3 regions of the Pectobacterium carotovorum genome follow, and region 1 is predicted to be linked to each of the others. Evidence: riboswitches for the same ligand, from Rfam matches in the RefSeq annotation. Region 1 holds a riboswitch; each other region holds the start of a gene.
The links. Region 1 has a riboswitch for thiamine pyrophosphate ahead of thiM (hydroxyethylthiazole kinase). Riboswitches for the same ligand answer to the same signal wherever they lie in the genome.

Region 1 (6,309 bases):
GACTGGAAATACTTCACGATCAGCGCAATGAACTCAAAATACAGGAAATAAATCACAATGCCTTCTATCAGCTGATAGGAGGAATCTTTCTCGTTGGAGATCAACAGCACCTTCGCCAGATGGAACGTTTCCTTGACTAAAAAAATCACCAGAATAGTCGCCAGCACCAGCAGGCCGATATTGAGTATCGTCTGAAGCGCCTTGGCAGCCATCGCGCTGCGAGCAGAACCTGCCATATGTTATCCCCACACCCTATTTCACATTAACACCAAGAATTCACAGCAAAGTAACCGGATGCCCCCACACTGTCACGCCGAAATGCGCTTAATTTATCCCGTCATACTTCAAGTTGCATGTGTGTTGGCTTTCCTCGCTCACCCCAGTCACTTACTTATGTAAGCTCCTGGGGATTCGCTGTGTCGCCGCCTTCCTGCAACTCGAATTATTTAGGGCACAGTTTGAAATTACTGGCAAAGATGTCACGCAAAGTACAAGTCAATTTACTTATGGCTTTACCACCAGCGATGGAAATGGTGAACGGGGCCGATGCCGTGCCCGACCTCCAGCGTGTCGGCCTGTTGTAATGCCTGCTGTAAGTAGTCCTTCGCGGCGTAGACCGTCTCACTCCAGCTATCGTGGCGCGGTCGCAGCGCCGCCAGTGCAGCAGATAACGTGCAGCCGGTGCCGTGCGTATGACGGGTATTCACGCGCGGGGAGCTAAAGCGCTGCGGTTCAGCCTGTCGACTGAACAGCCAATCCGGACTTTCCGCTTCGCTGAGGTGACCACCTTTCATCAATACCGCCTGACAGCCCATCGCCAGCAGCGCTTCCCCCTGCTCACGCATTTCCCGTTCGTTGGTGGCCGGTGACGTATTCAGCAGCGCCGCAGCCTCGGGCAAGTTGGGCGTAATCAGGGACACCAGCGGCAGCAGTTCACGACGGATCGATTCCACCGCCTCCGGAGCAAGTAGCGGATCGCCACTTTTCGCCAGCATCACGGTGTCCAGCACCACAAAAGGCACCGCGTAGTGGCGCAGGCGCTCGGCAACCGCGTCAACAATATCGGTCTGCGCCAGCATCCCAATCTTGGCGCTGTCGATACGCACATCGCTCAATACGGAATCCAGTTGCGCCGCGACAAAATCCGGTTCAATCCGGTAAACGGACTGCACGCCGCGCGTATTTTGCGCCACCAGCGCGGTAATGACCGAGGTGCCGTAAGCGCCCAGCGCAGAAAAGGCTTTTAAATCCGCCTGAATACCCGCACCGCCGCTCGGATCGGTGCCCGCAATCGTCAACGCATTGATACGCTTCATGCCAGATCCTCCGCGCGCAGGGTATAGAGTCGATCGAGAAAGTTGGGTATAAAACTGCCTGTGCCTTGCGACACCGAAGCCGCCTGCTGCCCTGACAGCGACATGACATAGCACGCTGCCGCCACGTGCGATAAACGATCCCCCTCTAAAGAACAGAAACCCGCGACCACCGCCGACAGCGCACAGCCCGTACCGACCACGCGCGTCATCATGCTATCGCCACCAGTCACTGCAATATCACGTACGCCGTCCGTGACATAATCCACCACGCCCGTCACCGCAACAATCGTCCCAACCTGCCGCGCCAGTTCGCGTGCAGCAGGAAGCGCTGCCAGCGAGTCATCGGCGCTATCCACGCCTCTCCCCTGTGCGGCTAAGCCCGCCAACGCCATAATTTCAGACGCATTGCCGCGAATCGCCGCCGGCTTCCACGCCAGCAGTTCACGACAGAATTCACTCCGAAAGCGCAAACCACCGACCGCAACCGGATCGAGCACCCACGGCGTCCCCACCTGATGTGCGCGGTTTACCGCCGCTCGCATCGCCTCGGCGCGCGAGCGCTCCAGCGTCCCGACATTAATCAGCAGCGCATCGGCTACCGCGCTGAACTGCGCAGCTTCTTCGGGATCGACCACCATCGCAGGCGACGCATTCAGCGCCAGCAGCACGTTAGCAGTAAAAGATTGCACCACATCGTTGGTCAAACAGTGCACCAGCGGCGAGGCGGAACGGAATTGGGTCAGTGAGGTTGCTGCCTGAGCGGCAAAAAAGTCGGCGGGTCGCGTGTTCATAAGTCTCCCAACCGGCGTGGAAGAAGGCGGCAACCGGTGGGCATACCGTGACTTCCCTACGCTGGCATTATCCAGATCAGGTGGTACGGGTATTTCTCAGCCTTCACAAAGAAGGGCACCCCGAGTCATGTAGATTGTTTCTCTTTAATTTTTGCCAGATTAGGGGAAGTGGCTTGATGATGCAAGCTCGCCTCTATCTCAGGCTATCAGTTCTTCGCACTGTATCCATTAGCACACCAAAGAAACGAAAAAAGAAGCCATTTAGCTTCCTTTGTATTATCCACATCCACCAGTCGACGAGTATCCTCTCTCAGCCAAGTTTACTGTGCCACTAAATCAGACTTTCCGATTTATAAATGTGGTCTGCCCAACAGCCACAAAACTACAACACTTGTTATAATATAGTCATATCCAAATGGTAGCTAACATCGAGTATTGTATATCTAAAATAACACATTAATATTTACAACCATTAAAAACAAAATGAATGATATTATTTTATTGGGATTTCAAAATAAAAAAGCGGTCAAAATCGAAAGTCTTGCATTACTTCACATCGATTAACAAAAGCATCCAGATATCACTTTAAAAATCAACATCGACATTAATATCATATAAAAATGCTCACTGATATTTATTTCACACTCCACCCCAAAAATCAAAATGAATAAATAATTTTAAAAACCTCCACATGGAACATAAAAACAAAATCATCATGCATATTTTTTATAATCGTACACACAGAGTAAACGTCTATAATCAGTCCCTTTTTTATCTGGCATTGAGCGTAAAACCATCTCTACTTCATCAAGTTCAATCATATCATTCCACGCAGACCATATAATGGCATTGATTTTATTTGTACGTGTAATCGATTCATCGAAATATATCTTACTTAAGCTATCATGCTCAGTCTGAACAGAAACCGATAGGCCAACAAGGTACTCGTCAATTTTTCTTATTTGCTGGGATTTAAGAATTTCACATTTATCAAGTTCAGCAAAAATGAGGCAAAAGCCATAGATCGGAAACCATTGTGTGGACGCTATATTAATTTTATCAATGAGCCTCAACAATTGATGGTTGGATTCATCAATAATATCAAAGTAATCCGTCATAAAATTCGATGAATTTTTGTGTTCATATTTTATAGAGTTACTTGAACCAATAACTAATATTTTATCACTATTATTGAGAGAATCTATGTCTTCAGTAATATTTACTTTGATACTTGTACCATCATCATGCACACCAGAGTATATATCCTTAACAATACTTTGAACCTTTCGTATATCCATCGCAGACACAGGTAAATTCAGATTTGATAAAGAACGATAAATCTCAATAAAATCATCCGTTTTTATCTTATTTATTCTGATTGTCGAAAAACCTTCCAAGTCAATATCATGTTCACTTATATCATGAGAATCAGAATCTTTTTCAAACTCAACCAAAAGAAAATTATTTCTAATTTTTTGAGCGGCTAAAGAGTTAGGCTCTACATAGGTGAAAATGGTTTTAAGTAAACTCTTAATATTATCATCACCAATCCCGTAACCCATAAATATAATCGGATTATGGATGAATATTGAGAGCAACTGAGCACGAATTAACTCATATTTATTATCAAAGTGAGAATAATCGTCTTCAGTAATAATGACCTTAGAAGGATCTTTATTACAACCATGTATTTTATATACTGAGCCATAGGGATTACTTAATAATATATCATTCCCTACTAACGGTTCAAAACTGAATACATCCTCTACAAGACAATCATAATTAGTAGTTATAACGGAACCTATATTTTTTCTAATTTTCTTTAACTCTGCTAATTCCTCCCGTTTTTCATCTCTATAATTCAACTCCCCAACCAACCTTGAGATATAAATTTTAAATCGACTAAGATTATTTTCATGTTCCATCTCAGCATAAAAAAAATCATTTATTTCTTTGAATTTACCATTACGATCTTCGCCAAGAGCTTGATTGAAAGCCTTTTCTAATTTTGTAGCAATTAGAGCATAATTATATTTACCATCAACTTGGCATTCAGCTTTAATATCTAAGTAAAACTCATTATTCCCTTTCAGTTCAAAAGCTATATGCTTTAACAATCCATCCCAAGTATGTGAATTGTTAAGATACCTCAAACTGACGCCTGCCCCTATAAAAAGAACAGGATGGTTACGATACTGACCTATAAACTCCCGAATATTCATGTCATCCCCCCGACAGGTAAGTCATAACATTCTATCTTTACTGTAAGGTAAATCAATCATATAGAGTCATAATAGTTATATCTGGCTCAGTCAGTACTCTTAGTTAGTCGCCACGGATAGCCCATGCACTTCTGAGTCATTGATAATATTGATGTTCATATTCCGCCAGTGACATAATGTTCACTCGAGCCATACTGGCACATACTCTTATAAAAATTTCGGTGTAATCAAAAATATCGCTGTGAACTTCTTCACGCGTTCCGTAGATCTGTTTCGTTATCCACTTACACTTTAGCAGTAGAAAGCCTTTACTTATTCACCCTTCATCAACCGCCAGACCTGGTTTACTACACACTGTTGTCCGATGTCACTCGGATCGAGATAGACCTTACAGTAGCAATAACGCAAGCTGACTGGTGCCATTGTGAATGCGGCAGTTGAGGCTCCCACTCGGCTGGATCAAGCACTCGGTAAAGCAAGCCATCGCCCTCCGACACAAAATGAAAAACCACAGGCACGTTGTGACATAGAGAAAAATGCCATAACCCTTTAGACTGGTTAATCAAACCCATACTGAGGAGATTGTGATGACGATGATAAAGAGTTATGCCGCACCGGAAGCGGGCGCAGCGCTGGAGTTGTATGAGTTTGATGCAGGTGAGCTGCAGGCGGAAGACGTTGAAGTTGTGGTTGATTACTGCGGCGTGTGCCATTCCGATCTCTCGATGATCGATAACGAATGGGGCATATCGAGCTATCCGCTGGTTGCTGGGCATGAAGTGATTGGCCGTGTGCACGCGCTGGGCGACGCGGCGAAGAACAAAGGATTAAAGATTGGTCAACGTGTCGGCATTGGCTGGACGGCACGCAGCTGTGGGCACTGCGATGCCTGTATCAGCGGCAGCCAAACCAACTGTCAGCAAGGCAGCGTGCCGACGATCCTGAATAAAGGCGGTTTTGCCGATAAGATCCGAGCGAACTGGCAGTGGGCTATCCCACTTCCTGATTCCATTGATATCGAATCTGCGGGTCCGTTGCTGTGCGGCGGCATCACCGTGTTCAAACCGCTGTTAATGCATCATGTCACCGCGACCAGCCGCGTCGGCGTGATCGGCATCGGCGGCCTGGGACATATCGCGATTAAGCTCCTGCACGCGATGGGCTGTGAAGTCACGGCGTTCAGCTCGAACCCAGCCAAAGAGCAAGAAGTGCTGGCGATGGGTGCCGATAAGGTCGTCAACAGCCGCGATCCGCAGGCGCTGACCGCACTGGCAGGCCAGTTCGATCTCATCATCAACACCGTGAGCGTCGATCTGGAATGGCAGCCCTACTTCAACGCGCTCGCCTATAACGGGAAGTTCCATACCGTCGGCGCGGTGATGAAGCCATTCAGCGTACCGGCCTTCACGCTCATCGCGGGCGACCGCAGCGTTTCCGGTTCTTCTACCGGCTCACCGCATGAACTGCGTTCTCTGATGAAGCTCGCTTCGCGTGCCAACGTGAAGCCGCAGACGGAACTGTTCCCGATGTCAAAAATCAATGATGCCATCCAGCACGTACGCGACGGCAAAGCCCGCTACCGCGTCGTACTGAAAACGGATTTTTAATCGGTAAAGACGCCTGAGCAATCGGGCGTCTGCTTTTTGCACATCAGCTCAGCCAACGTCATTCTCTGGGGTATACCGCTCGGCACTACGATGCTAAATGTATTCAATGGGTTTCATGATAGGATTGAAAGGTGATGCAAGAGGAGATCCGCAATGCCTTTTAAAGAATATGACCACGATTTTATTGATAGAAATAAGAAAGCCTCCTCGTCTGTAAGGCTCGCCCTGTTATTGTCTGCGTCGATCATTATATTCAATCTTTTATTCTTCAAGCACCGTGACTTTCAGGAGCAGTTGCATAATAACCCTGGCTCTTATACCGACTCGATTGCGCTGGTTTTTCTTTTTTTTATCCTGTCCTGTACCAGTAAAA
Region 2 (6,309 bases), on a different contig from region 1:
CATCAGTTCTGGTGTGGCGAATTTCCCGGTGCCGGTCAGCAGCCGTGAAGTTAATGTCGTATCGGCAATGTGCAGCATGTCATCCTCCCGCGATTGCCTGAAAAAGCAAAATATCATCACCGTCCTGAACCTGATGCTGTGACCAAGTGGCGTGCGGGATAATGGTTTGATTGATGGCCAGCGCTGTGCCAGGCTGGAGCCGGTTTATCTGGCTTAGCAGCGCTTCAACCGTGATGGCCTCTGGGAACTCAAAGGGCTCATCATTCAGCGTGATTCTCATGCTGTTCCCCCGCATACCGAGCAATGGGGCGCGCGTGTGAGCTGGAGCGTGTTCCAGCTCTGCTGTTTGCCATTGAACATTCTCAGCTTGCCGTCCAGCGCGGACGGCATACCGGCCAGCAGCTTGATCGCTTCCAGCGCCTGAAGTGTGCCAATTACGCCGACCACCGGACCCAGCACGCCTGCGGTACGGCAGTTGCGCTGTGGTTCCGCCGTATCGGGATACAGACAGGCGTAGCAGCCAGCGTGATAAGGTGGCATGAAGACGGCGAGCTGCCCGCTGAAACCGACGGCACTCCCGCTGATTAGCGGCTTGCCTGCGTTAAAGCAGGCGGCGTTAACCGCGTGGCGAGTGGTCATGTTGTCGCTGCAATCCAACACCAGATCGGCGCGGCTGACGGCATTATCTAGTGTCTCACCACTAAGCCTTTCAGTGAGTGCGATGGCTTCCGAGTGCGGATTTAACGCCTGTAGCTGACGCTGGGCCAGCACGGCTTTGGGCTTGTCGGTTTCGCTGGTGCGATACAGAATCTGGCGTTGCAGGTTGCTGATATGCAGTGCGTCATCGTCGGCAAGCAGCAGCGTGCCGATCCCTGCGGCAGCCAGATAGAGCGAAGCGGGCGCGCCCAGCCCACCTAGTCCGACCAGCAGAACGCTGGCGGCTTTGAGCTTCTCCTGACCTTCCGGGCCAATATCTTCCAGCATGAGCTGACGGCTGTAGCGCATGAACTCGCCGTCGCTCAGCCCGGCTGGCGTAGAGTGGTGATGCGTTACCATGTTATGCCTCCCGCCCTTCAATCATCCTGAGTAGCGTTGCCGTCGCCTGACGCCAGTCCGGTGCCTGCGTAATGGCGCTGACGACGGCAATACTGCCGACGCCTGTTTTTAGCACCGCAGGGACTCTATCGATGCTGATACCGCCGATCGCAACGGTGGGAAAACGGCCTTGCAGATCGGTTATGTGTCGCGTCAGTTCGGCCAGCCCCTGCGGCGCTGATGGCATTTCTTTGGTTTGCGTAGGGAAAATATGCCCCAGTGCGATGTAGGACGGGTTTATCGCCACCGCGCGCGCCAGTTCACGATCGTCGTGTGTGGAAATGCCCAAGCGCAGGCCAGCTTGTTTAATCGCAGCCAGATCGGCGGTATCCAGATCTTCCTGACCCAGATGTACGCCGTACGCCTGATGTTTTACGGCTAATCTCCAATAGTCGTTGATGAAAAGCTGCGCCTGATAGCGGCGACCCAAGGCGATCGCTTGGATCACATCGGCTTCAGCTTGTTCATCTGACCGAGCTTTGATCCTCAACTGGATCGTTTTTACCCCGACGCTGAGTAGTCGCTCGATCCACTCCACGCTATCGACGACGGGATAGAGCCCCAGCCGCTGCGCCGTTGGGGCAAAAGGCGTCGAGTCCGTCATTTGCTTTCCTCGGTTTGCAGGCTGGTGGCGCTGTGATAAAGCTCGCTGCCGCGCGAGCGGAATTCTTGCGACATTTGCGCCATACCCACTTCGATCGGTTTGGCTTCCGCTTCCTGTTTCGCGGCGTAGTCGCGTACTTCCTGTGAGATTTTCATCGAGCAGAATTTGGGGCCGCACATAGAACAGAAGTGAGCGACTTTACCGGATTCTTGTGGCAGCGTTTCATCGTGGTAGGCGCGTGCCGTTTGGGGATCGAGCGCCAGATTGAATTGGTCTTCCCAGCGGAATTCAAAACGCGCCTTCGACATAGCGTTATCACGAATCTGCGCGCCGGGGTGACCTTTTGCCAAATCGGCAGCGTGGGCGGCGATCTTGTAGGTAATTAACCCCTGTTTAACGTCGTCTTTGTTCGGCAGGCCTAGATGTTCTTTCGGTGTGACATAACAGAGCATCGCGCAGCCGAACCAGCCGATCATGGCGGCGCCGATGCCGGAGGTGAAGTGATCGTAACCCGGTGCGATATCGGTGGTTAATGGGCCGAGCGTATAGAACGGCGCTTCATGGCAGTGCTCCAACTCTTCGGTCATGTTGCGGCGGATCATCTGCATCGGAACGTGGCCGGGGCCTTCGATCATCACCTGTACGTCGTATTCCCAGGCGATTTTGGTCAGCTCGCCCAGTGTATGCAGTTCGGCAAATTGGGCTTCGTCGTTGGCGTCCTGAATGGAGCCGGGGCGTAAGCCGTCCCCTAGCGACAGCGCGACATCATAGGCGGCACAGATTTCACAGATTTCGCGGAAGTGCTCGTACAGGAAGCTCTCTTTGTGATGCGACAGGCACCACTTCGCCATAATGGAACCGCCGCGTGAGACGATGCCGGTCAGGCGTTTAGCCGTCATCGGCACATAGCGTAACAACACGCCAGCGTGGATGGTAAAGTAGTCCACGCCCTGTTCTGCCTGCTCCAGCAGCGTGTCGCGGAACATTTCCCAGTTCAGATTTTCCGCCACGCCGTTCACTTTTTCCAGCGCCTGATAGATCGGTACGGTTCCGATCGGCACGGGACTGTTACGCAGAATCCACTCGCGGGTTTCATGAATATAGCGGCCGGTTGAGAGGTCCATCACCGTATCCGCGCCCCAACGGGTAGACCAGACCAGCTTTTCCACCTCTTCTTCGATGGAGGACGTCACGGCGGAATTGCCGATATTGGCGTTAACCTTCACCAGAAAATTGCGGCCGATAATCATTGGTTCTGATTCTGGGTGGTTGATGTTGGAAGGAATAATGGCGCGCCCGGCGGCCACTTCCTGACGGACAAATTCCGGCGTGATGTTTTCCGGCAGAAGGGCGCCAAAACTCTGGCCCGGATGCTGCTGGCGCAGCACGTCAGTGCGAATGCGCTCGCGCCCCATATTTTCACGAATGGCGATAAATTCCATTTCTGGGGTAACGATGCCCTGCCGCGCATAGTGGAGTTGGGTGACGCGTTTGCCTGCTTTGGCACGTAGCGGCCGTGGCAAGTGTTCGAAACGCAGATGATCCAGTCCTGCATCTGCCAGACGCTGCTGGGTGAAATCGGAACTGACGCCGGATAGCGCTTCGGTGTCGTGACGTTCGGCAATCCAGCTGGCGCGCAGCTTCGCTAACCCAACGCGGACATCGGGTTGGGCGACGGGGTCGCCATAAGGCCCTGACGTATCGTAAACCGGGATCGGTTCATTGGGTTCGTATTGAGGATTGTCTTTGCCGCCGCCGAGTAGCGTCGGGCTGAGCTGAATTTCTCGCATTGGCACGCGAATATCGTCGCGTGAACCTGCAAGGTAGATACGGCTGGAATTAGGGAAAGCCGTTCCCTGCAAGGTATCGATAAATTGCTGGGCAGCGGCACGCTGCTCGCGGCGACCCGATTTGGATGCTGTAGATAGCTGTGGTTTTGTAGACAATGGTTCTGTAGACATAGCAAGTTCCTGTAAGACGTAAAGGGAAGATTGCTTGTCTGGAGCCCGGAGGGAGTAATAAGGGTATTGGGCATCAGAGCAGGTATGTAGGAATACGCAGCCTTGGGCTCAATGAGGTGCATTACTCTTGTTCCCTTCGCAGGTATTAACCCGATCAGGTTCCGCGGATCCCGAATTAACGGTCTCAGCCTGTGCGCTCATAGGTTTCGTAAAACGATTGATTTCGTAAAACAAAACACGAGCACGCTAGGCACTCCGACAAGATATGCCCGTTTCTTAAACGGGCCAATAAAACCCCTACACTGTATGTCGGCAAAACACGGATGTCAAAGCATGCCGGTTTTGCCTGTGCAGCGTATAGCGATGTTCTTAAATAACGCTAAATGACCGCTAGTTGTCGTAAACCAGACGGATCATGTTGTCTTCTAACGTAAAACGCTCTTCCAGAGCTTCACCGACGCTGGAAAGTGCCTGCTGAAATTCGAGGCAGTTATCATGGTCGATAGCCGTCGCCAGATGGTTATCGTAAAACGCCATGATTTGCTGCGTGTTGTTTTGCAGGGCGAGGTCGAGCTGAGTGGAAAGGGCTAAGAGCTGTTCGCTGTGTGTCGCTGCTTCATGCAGCATCTTTTCGTATAAATGAAAGTGGCCAGTAGAAAGGTAATCCACCAGGTTCTGGCAAAAATTATCCAATGCTTCTTCATCCAGAAGAGAAAGCGCTTCCTTGTTCGGCTTGATGCCAACCAGATGATAGTAAGCCACCAGAAGCTGCTTACGCGCTTGTAGCCATTGGTCGATTAACGCATTATTGCCACCAACGTATTCAGTCAGACTTTGTAGCTGGTTTAGCATTGTTGACTCCGTGAACGGTAAGAAATAACTGAAATCCCAGTTATAAAACTTATGTAATCACTCTGAATGTAAAATGCCAGTGAAGTGGCAGTGGAGCAATAAAAAGATATGGAACAGACGCTAAAAGGTGATGAGACCGGCTGGTGGGTGGTTAGCGATGCGGTACAAATCTGGCTACCCCAGGGAGAATTACCGTGTGGAACGGCGACGAAATGGTCTTTGCAGGGGAAAACGGCTCGCCAAATCGGCGAATGGCAAGAACAGCCTGTCTGGCTGGTGTGTCAGGGCCGGGATTCCGATATGGCATCGGTTCGCCAACTGCTCGATCAGGACGTGGGCTTATTCCAACTGGCGGGGCGAGGCGTACAGCTGGCTGAGTTCTATCGTTCTCATCGTTTTTGCGGTTACTGCGGTCATGAAATGGTGCGGAGTAAAACGGAACTGGCGTGCTTATGTCACCACTGCAAAGAGCGTTATTATCCGCAGATTGCGCCCTGCATCATTGTCGCGATTCGCCGTGGCGAGGAAATCTTGCTGGCGCAGCACAACCGGCATCGCGGAAACATGTACACCGTGCTGGCCGGGTTTGTGGAAGTGGGCGAAACGCTGGAACAGACAGTTGTGCGCGAGGTGATGGAAGAGAGCCAAATCCAGATAAAAAACCTGCGCTACGTGAGTTCGCAGCCCTGGCCCTTCCCGCATTCGTTGATGATGGCGTTTATGGCTGAGTATGCGGGGGGAGAAATCAAGCACGACCCGAAAGAGCTGCGTGACGCGGGCTGGTTCCGCTTTGACCAACTCCCGCAGTTGCCCCCGCCGGGCACTGTGGCGCGTCGGCTTATCGAGGATACGGTGGTGTTGTGTCGCGCTTATCACGAGAACGAAGGCTGACGTGGTACTATTTGCGCCATGAATGACTCGCGTACACAACGTACTCGCGTCATAGCGTATTCGTTTTATAAAGCGTTCGTTTTATAACGCATCCGTTTCATCACATCTATCCGGTGTCGAACCGCCGTGAGGTTGAAAGGAAAAGAACATGACTGATCTGAAAAACGATCGCTACTTGCGGGCGTTATTGCGCCAACCCGTTGATGTCACCCCGGTATGGATGATGCGTCAGGCGGGGCGTTATTTGCCGGAATATAAGGCAACGCGCGCGCAGGCGGGTGATTTTATGTCACTGTGTAAAAACGCAGAACTGGCTTGCGAAGTCACGTTACAACCTTTACGACGCTATGCGCTGGATGCGGCGATCCTGTTCTCCGATATCCTGACTATTCCTGACGCCATGGGCTTAGGGCTCTATTTTGAAGCAGGGGAAGGCCCACGCTTTCACTCTCCCATCACGTCTCATGCCGATGTAGTTAACCTGCCGATTCCCGATCCTGAGCAGGAACTCGGTTATGTGATGAACGCAGTGCGGACGATCCGTAAAAACCTCGCCGGTGAAGTGCCGTTGATCGGTTTCTCGGGCAGCCCGTGGACGCTGGCGACCTATATGGTTGAAGGCGGTAGCAGCAAAGCATTTACCGTCATCAAGAAAATGATGTTCGCTGAGCCTAAAACGTTACACCTGCTGCTGGATAAGCTGGCTGATAGCGTCATTCTTTATCTCAACGCGCAAATTCGCGCTGGCGCGCAGGCAGTGATGGTATTCGATACCTGGGGCGGCGCGCTGAGCGGACGTGACTACAAAGAATTCTCCCTGCGGTACATGCATAAGATTGTTGATGGTTTACTGCGTGAAAACGAAGGCCGCCGTGTGCCAGTGACACTCTTTACCAAAGGTGGAGG
Region 3 (6,309 bases), on a different contig from region 1:
AACGTCAATCCCTAGCGCACGGAGTTCGGTCAGTCTTGCCCTATCATGCACCGATGGATCGTTAATTGTGTCTGGCGAGACGAGTGCCGTAACCGACAACTGCGAGGCTCGGGCACGCGGTGCGAGAGCACGCAATACCGCCATACCAAGCTGTCCTGCGCCAAGCACAAGAATATCTTTCAACTCTGTTCCGCTGTCATTCATCTCTTAATTCCTTAAAAATTTCAAATTATCTCTATCAAAGGGAGTGGTAAGCATCCCCGCGCATGTCGTGTTTCAACCTGTCTCTGTTTTTTCCACACAGTTTGAAACGTGGGAAAATCCGAATAACGGGTGTTATGTTATACAAAAATGCGCGCATGATAAGATTCAGCCACATCACTTAATAATTTGATTTTTTCAAACAATTAAGTGATATGGTCGCCTTATCAACGAGCACAACGTTTCATCGCAAAATAGGAAGACATCATCGAATGGATCGATTTCAAGCTATGGAAATATTCATCCGTGTAGTCGATGCGGGTAGTTTCAAAAAAGCGGCAGAAACAATGCATGTTCTGCCATCCACCGTCACGCGCAGTATCAAGGAACTTGAATCACACCTTGGGGCGCGGCTGCTCAACCGCACGACGCGAGCACTCAGTATTACGGATGTTGGCCTGCGCTATTACGACAGTTGCAAAGCGATCTTGCGTGACGTGTACGAAGTGGAAAACATGACGGCACAGCAAAAGGAAGAAGTGCATGGGACGATCAGAATCGGGGCGACGCCTTCTCTGGTCAAAAACTTCCTTATTCCAGCACTGTCCGGCTTCTGTGAGCGCTATCCGGGAATAAAGTTGGACTTCCAGTTGGGTGATGCCACGGTGGATATCGTTCAGAATGGTATCGATTGCGTCATTAGAACCGGAGAACCACCGTTATCGCGCTTGGTCGCACGCCACCTCGGTACGTTCCATTGGTATATTTGCGCGTCTCCACGCTATCTTGAACAGCATGGACACCCAACAACGTTAGCGTCGCTCAACAAGCACGCCGCAGTAGGATATATCCACAGCCGGACAGGTCGTTCAACTCGCTGGGATTTTCACGATGGAACGCGCACCGTAGCGATTCCAATAGCAGCACAGATCAGCGTAAATGACACCGATGCCTATGTTACCGCGGGTGTAGCCGGTCTGGGGCTAATACGCATTGCCAGCTATATGGTGCGCCAGCAACTTGCTGATGGACATCTTGTCAGGCTACTTCCTGATATCGATGCCCCGCTTGAACCTATTTTCATTCTCTACCCACAAAGCCGCCACCTCTCGCCCGCGATCCGCGCCTTTATCGACTGGTGTACAGCGCTAATCGAACAAGAGTCAGCAAAATGGTGAATGACCACAAATAGGACACAAAAGCCGTCACGTTAAGCGAAATTGTGAGCGTATTGCTGTCACACCGCAGTATCTGAACGAGCATATAGGGCTAGTTTGATTTTAAATCCGCCTGGTTTGCACCGCCGGAACGCCGAGAGCCTTTCGCTGCGCGGCTTAACCCTTTACAATGTGCCGTTCTCAACGGGGTGCGGAAGATTTTTTCGCTGAGAAGATACCCGTCGAACCTGATCCGGTTAATACCGGCGAAGGGATTTGAGAGTGCTGCTCATTGCTGCCTCAAAGTCCTTTGCCACCCTATGATTCTCAGGAGTGCAAAGTGTTAAATCAATTACTACCGCGTTCAGCCACCGTGCTGAAAACCAGCCTGTCTTGCCTGCTACTGCTCTCAGCTTCGGCTTTCGCCAAACCTGCGTTGACCGTTTATACCTATGACTCATTCGCTTCCGAGTGGGGTCCGGGCCCTGTCATCAAGACCGCGTTTGAAAAAGAGTGCGAGTGCGAGCTGAACTTCGTCGCGCTGGAAGATGGTGCCTCGCTGCTGAACCGTCTGCGTATGGAAGGCAAGAACAGCAAAGCGGATATCATTCTGGGGCTGGACAACAACCTGTTGCAGGCGGCGGAACAAACCGGCCTGTTTGCACCGCACAATCAGGACACTCGTGCCGTCACAGTGCCGGGCGGCTGGAGCAATAAGACGTTCGTTCCTTATGACTACGGCTATTTCGCTTTTGTGTATAACAAAAACACGCTGAAGAACCCGCCGAAAAGCCTGCATGAGCTGGTGGACAGCAACGAACCGTGGAAAGTGATCTATCAGGATCCGCGCACCAGCACCCCGGGACTGGGTCTGCTGCTGTGGATGCAGAAAGTGTACGGCGATGATGCGCCGCAAGCCTGGCAGAAGCTGGCGAAGAAAACCGTTACCGTCACCAAAGGCTGGAGCGAAGCCTACGGTCTGTTCCTGAAAGGGGAAGCGGATCTGGTGCTGAGCTACACCACGTCGCCGGCCTACCACATCATTGAAGAGAAGAAAGACAACTACGCGGCAGCGACCTTCAGCGAAGGGCACTACCTGCAAATTGAAGTCGCCGGGCAGTTAGCTTCCAGCAAAAATCCCGAGCTGGCAAAACGTTTTATGCAGTTCATCCTGAGCCCAACCTTCCAGCAGGCGATCCCTACCACGAACTGGATGTACCCGGCGGTTAAAACTGACCTGCCTGCGGGCTTCGCAACGCTCGCGGTGCCGGAAAAAGCCATGCAGTTCAGCGCGCAGGAAGTCGCTGACCAAAGGACGCAGTGGATTCAGGCATGGCAACGCGCCGTCAGCCACTGATCGGCGGACGTCTGTGGCCGGGGCTACTGGCCACAACGCTGTTAATCTCCGTTGCCGCACTGGCTTTCGGTGCCTTGTGGCTACAGGCCCCCGAAAGCCAGTGGCGCACGCTATGGCATGACAGCTACCTCTGGCATGTCATTCGGTTTACCTTCTGGCAGGCCTTTCTCTCTGCGCTGTTTTCTACCATTCCGGCCATTTTTCTCGCCAGAGCGCTGTATCGACGACGCTTTCCCGGCTACCGCTGGCTGCTGCGCCTCTGCGCGATGACGCTGGTGCTGCCTGTACTGGTAGCCGTTTTTGGCCTGCTCAGCGTTTACGGTCGCCAGGGCTGGCTAGCCTCCGCGCTGGGCTGGTTTGGCCTGAAATACACGTTTTCACCCTATGGATTGCAGGGCATCCTGCTGGCGCATGTCTTCTTCAATCTGCCGCTGGCAACCCGATTGCTGTTGCAGTCGCTGGAGGGGATTGCTACCGAGCAACGCCAACTGGCTGCAAATCTGGGCATGAACAGCTGGCAACATTTCCGCCTGCTGGAATGGCCCGCCCTGCGCCGACAAATTTTACCCACTGGCGCGCTGATTTTTATGCTCTGCTTTGCCAGCTTCGCCACAGTGCTTTCGCTGGGCGGCGGCCCGCAGGCGACGACGATTGAGTTGGCTATCTATCAGGCATTAAGCTTTGATTACGATCCGGCGCGCGCAGCGCTGCTGGCGTTAATTCAGATGGTTTGCTGCCTTGGTTTGGTGCTGCTGAGCCAGCGGCTGGGGCGCATTCTGCCCGTCGGCAGCACACAGCAACTGGCCTGGCGCAACCCGCAGGATAGCGTATTAAGCCGCCTCACCGATGGTCTGTTGATTAGCGCGCTGTTGCTACTGGTCGTCCCTCCTTTACTGGCCGTGGTGGTGGATGGCGTGAACCGCTCTCTGGTTACCGTGCTACAACAGCCTGTGCTCTGGCAAACGCTGTTTACCTCGCTGCGCATTGCCTTAGGTGCTGGGCTTCTGTGTCTGGTGCTGACCATGATGCTGCTCTGGAGCAGCCGCGAGCTCAAGCTACGTCAGAAGCCGCTCTATGGGCAGTTGATGAACCTGAGCGGTATGCTCATCCTTGCCATGCCCGGCATTGTGCTGGCAACCGGCTTTTTCCTGCTGCTGAATAACAGCATCGGGCTACCGCAATCCCCCTATGCGCTGGTGGTGTTCACCAATGCACTGATGGCGATTCCATACGCGATCAAAGTGCTGGAAAACCCAATGCTGGACGTTGCCGAGCGTTACAACCGACTCTGCACCTCGCTGGACATTCGCGGCTGGCAGCGGCTGAGGCTGATCGAGCTTGCCGCGCTGAAGCAGCCGTTAGCGCAGGCGCTGGCCTTTGCCTGCGTGCTGTCGATCGGTGATTTTGGCGTTATCGCGCTGTTCGGCAATGAGCAGTTCCGCACGCTGCCGTTCTACCTGTACCAGCAAATTGGTTCCTATCGCAGCGCCGACGGTGCGGTCACAGCACTGCTGTTGATGCTGCTGTGTTTTATGTTATTTACCCTGATTGAGAAACTGGCAGGCCGTCATGATCGCGCTTGAGAAATTGACCTACTTTTATCAGCACTTGCCCATGCGTTTTGATTTTCACGTCAAACCGGGCGAACGCATCGCCATCCTCGGCCCCAGCGGCGCAGGGAAAAGTACGCTGCTGAATCTGATTGCCGGTTTCCTGATGGCTGACAGCGGCGAATTACGGCTTAACGGTGAGCCTCACCGCGAGACGCCTCCCGCCAAGCGGCCGGTCTCGATTCTGTTTCAGGAAAATAACCTGTTTCCTCACCTGACCATTGGGCAGAACATCGCACTGGGGCTCCATCCCGGCCTGCGTCTCAGTGCTACACAGCGTGAAACGCTACGGCAGATCGCCGATCAGGTCGGTCTGGCGGATCTTCTGGATCGTCTGCCGTCGCAGGTTTCCGGCGGGCAGCGCCAGCGCGCAGCATTGGCACGCTGTCTGGTACGTCACCAGCCCATACTGCTGCTGGATGAACCCTTCTCAGCCCTTGATCCGGCGCTGCGTCAGGAAATGCTCGATCTGGTTGAAAGCGTGTGTCAGGAGCGTGAGTTCACGCTGCTGATGGTGTCCCACAATCTGGATGATGCCATGCGGATCGCAAAACGTACGGTGCTGATCGTGGACGGACAGATTTATTATGACGGGCCGACTCAGGCGCTACAGGATGGCAGCGCAGAGGCAGCCGCCATCCTGGGAATTTCACGCCCGTCCTCGGATTGAAGCGTTAAGGCAAAGCCTGATAGCGCAGGTTGCTGAACGTCACGTCTCCCTCGCCCGACGCATACAAGGCAGGCCGCAAACTGAGGAAGTCATACGCAACGTTGTGATGGTAACCGGAGACTTCCATCTGCACCGGGTATTTCTTCCACGGTTCTTGATCCGACGTTCGGGTGTAAAACGTCACGATATGACGATCGTTTTTCATCCGAATCTGCACCTCATTGCCAGTGATGTGCGGCAGTTTCTTCTCCGCTCTTTCCAGCCCATAGCGGTGCATGACTGTGCCATCCTGATTAAACGACAGCCCGACGTACAGCTTCGCGTTATAGAACAGCAGCAAACCAGCCTGTGCGCCGGGGGCGAAATTCGCCGTGACCTCAATTTGGTAAGCCTGATCGCCGGGGATCATCGTCAGCGGCGCGCTGTCCTTCGGCGACGTTCCTTTGGCCTTCAGGTGCAGCTTGCCGTCGCTGAGCGTAACCCGTTTTAGCTCTTCCGCATTGGCGCGGTAAAAATGCCAGCGAGCCGGAAATTTCTCGTCGGTAAAGCTATCAGACCAGCCGATACCGTGCGGCACCGCTTCGCCCCCTGCCGGTTTGCGAATCGGTTTACCGGTATCAAATCCAGCAGATGTGAACCAACCATCATTACCCCAGACAATCGGCTCCAGCATCGCCTGCCGCCCCAACGTCATAAAGCCGTTTTCATAACCGTGATACACCATATACCAGTTTTTATCCGGCCCTTCGATCAGCGTCGCATGGCCGCGTGACCACCACTTTTCTGAACGATCCTGCGTACGGATAATCGGGTTATGCGGGGAGTTTTCCCACGGCCCATTGATTGATTTGGAGCGCGCGGCAATCACCATGTGCCCGGTCGGCGGCCCGGCCGTTCCGCCTTCCGCCAGCACCATGTAGAAGTAATCGCCGTGGCGCAGCATCTTCGGCCCTTCCTGCGAGAAGCTTTCCACATCCCATTCTTCCGGATACTGCCATCCCTGATAGACCACCTCCATGTCACCGACCGTCGACAGCCCATCGTCCGTTAATTGCACGCGATTGCCACCAGACATAAAGATGTAACGTTTGCCATCCTCTCCCACAACGTGGCCGGGATCGCTGGCCGGATTTTTCAATCCGGTATCCTTCGGCGGCGTCCACGGGCCGTGGATATCATCGGCGGTAATCACATACAGCGTTTTCTTTTTCGTTCCTTTGGCGTCGATAATCCGGTTTGTGGTGAAGTAGATATAATATTTGCCGTCGTGTTTCACCAAATCCGGCGCCCAGATCGCGTCAACGGGTGTCGTGA

Region 2: another riboswitch for thiamine pyrophosphate. It lies ahead of thiC (phosphomethylpyrimidine synthase ThiC); the one in region 1 lies ahead of thiM (hydroxyethylthiazole kinase).
Region 3: another riboswitch for thiamine pyrophosphate. It lies ahead of thiB (thiamine ABC transporter substrate binding subunit); the one in region 1 lies ahead of thiM (hydroxyethylthiazole kinase).

Annotation. Positions count from the first base shown of each region.
Region 1 is NZ_JAXAFK010000001.1:2,590,814-2,597,122, forward strand. It holds gene psiE (phosphate-starvation-inducible protein PsiE) at 1-236, opposite strand, end outside; gene thiD (bifunctional hydroxymethylpyrimidine kinase/phosphomethylpyrimidine kinase) at 513-1,316, opposite strand; gene thiM (hydroxyethylthiazole kinase) at 1,313-2,107, opposite strand; TPP riboswitch at 2,144-2,240, opposite strand; gene R9X49_RS11625 (SIR2 family protein) at 2,821-4,329, opposite strand; gene ahr (NADPH-dependent aldehyde reductase Ahr) at 4,917-5,936, shown strand; gene R9X49_RS11635 (GGDEF domain-containing protein) at 6,090-6,309, shown strand, end outside.
Region 2 is NZ_JAXAFK010000010.1:24,454-30,762, forward strand. It holds gene R9X49_RS23000 (thiazole synthase) at 1-78, opposite strand, end outside; gene thiS (sulfur carrier protein ThiS) at 80-280, opposite strand; gene R9X49_RS23010 (HesA/MoeB/ThiF family protein) at 277-1,056, opposite strand; gene thiE (thiamine phosphate synthase) at 1,058-1,699, opposite strand; gene thiC (phosphomethylpyrimidine synthase ThiC) at 1,696-3,660, opposite strand; TPP riboswitch at 3,775-3,928, opposite strand; gene rsd (sigma D regulator) at 4,051-4,512, opposite strand; gene nudC (NAD(+) diphosphatase) at 4,621-5,403, shown strand; gene hemE (uroporphyrinogen decarboxylase) at 5,552-6,309, shown strand, end outside.
Region 3 is NZ_JAXAFK010000003.1:365,465-371,773, forward strand. It holds gene R9X49_RS16335 (aromatic alcohol reductase) at 1-204, opposite strand, end outside; gene R9X49_RS16340 (LysR family transcriptional regulator) at 474-1,379, shown strand; TPP riboswitch at 1,554-1,651, shown strand; gene thiB (thiamine ABC transporter substrate binding subunit) at 1,732-2,715, shown strand; gene thiP (thiamine/thiamine pyrophosphate ABC transporter permease ThiP) at 2,691-4,298, shown strand; gene thiQ (thiamine ABC transporter ATP-binding protein ThiQ) at 4,285-4,995, shown strand; gene R9X49_RS16360 (family 43 glycosylhydrolase) at 5,000-6,309, opposite strand, start outside.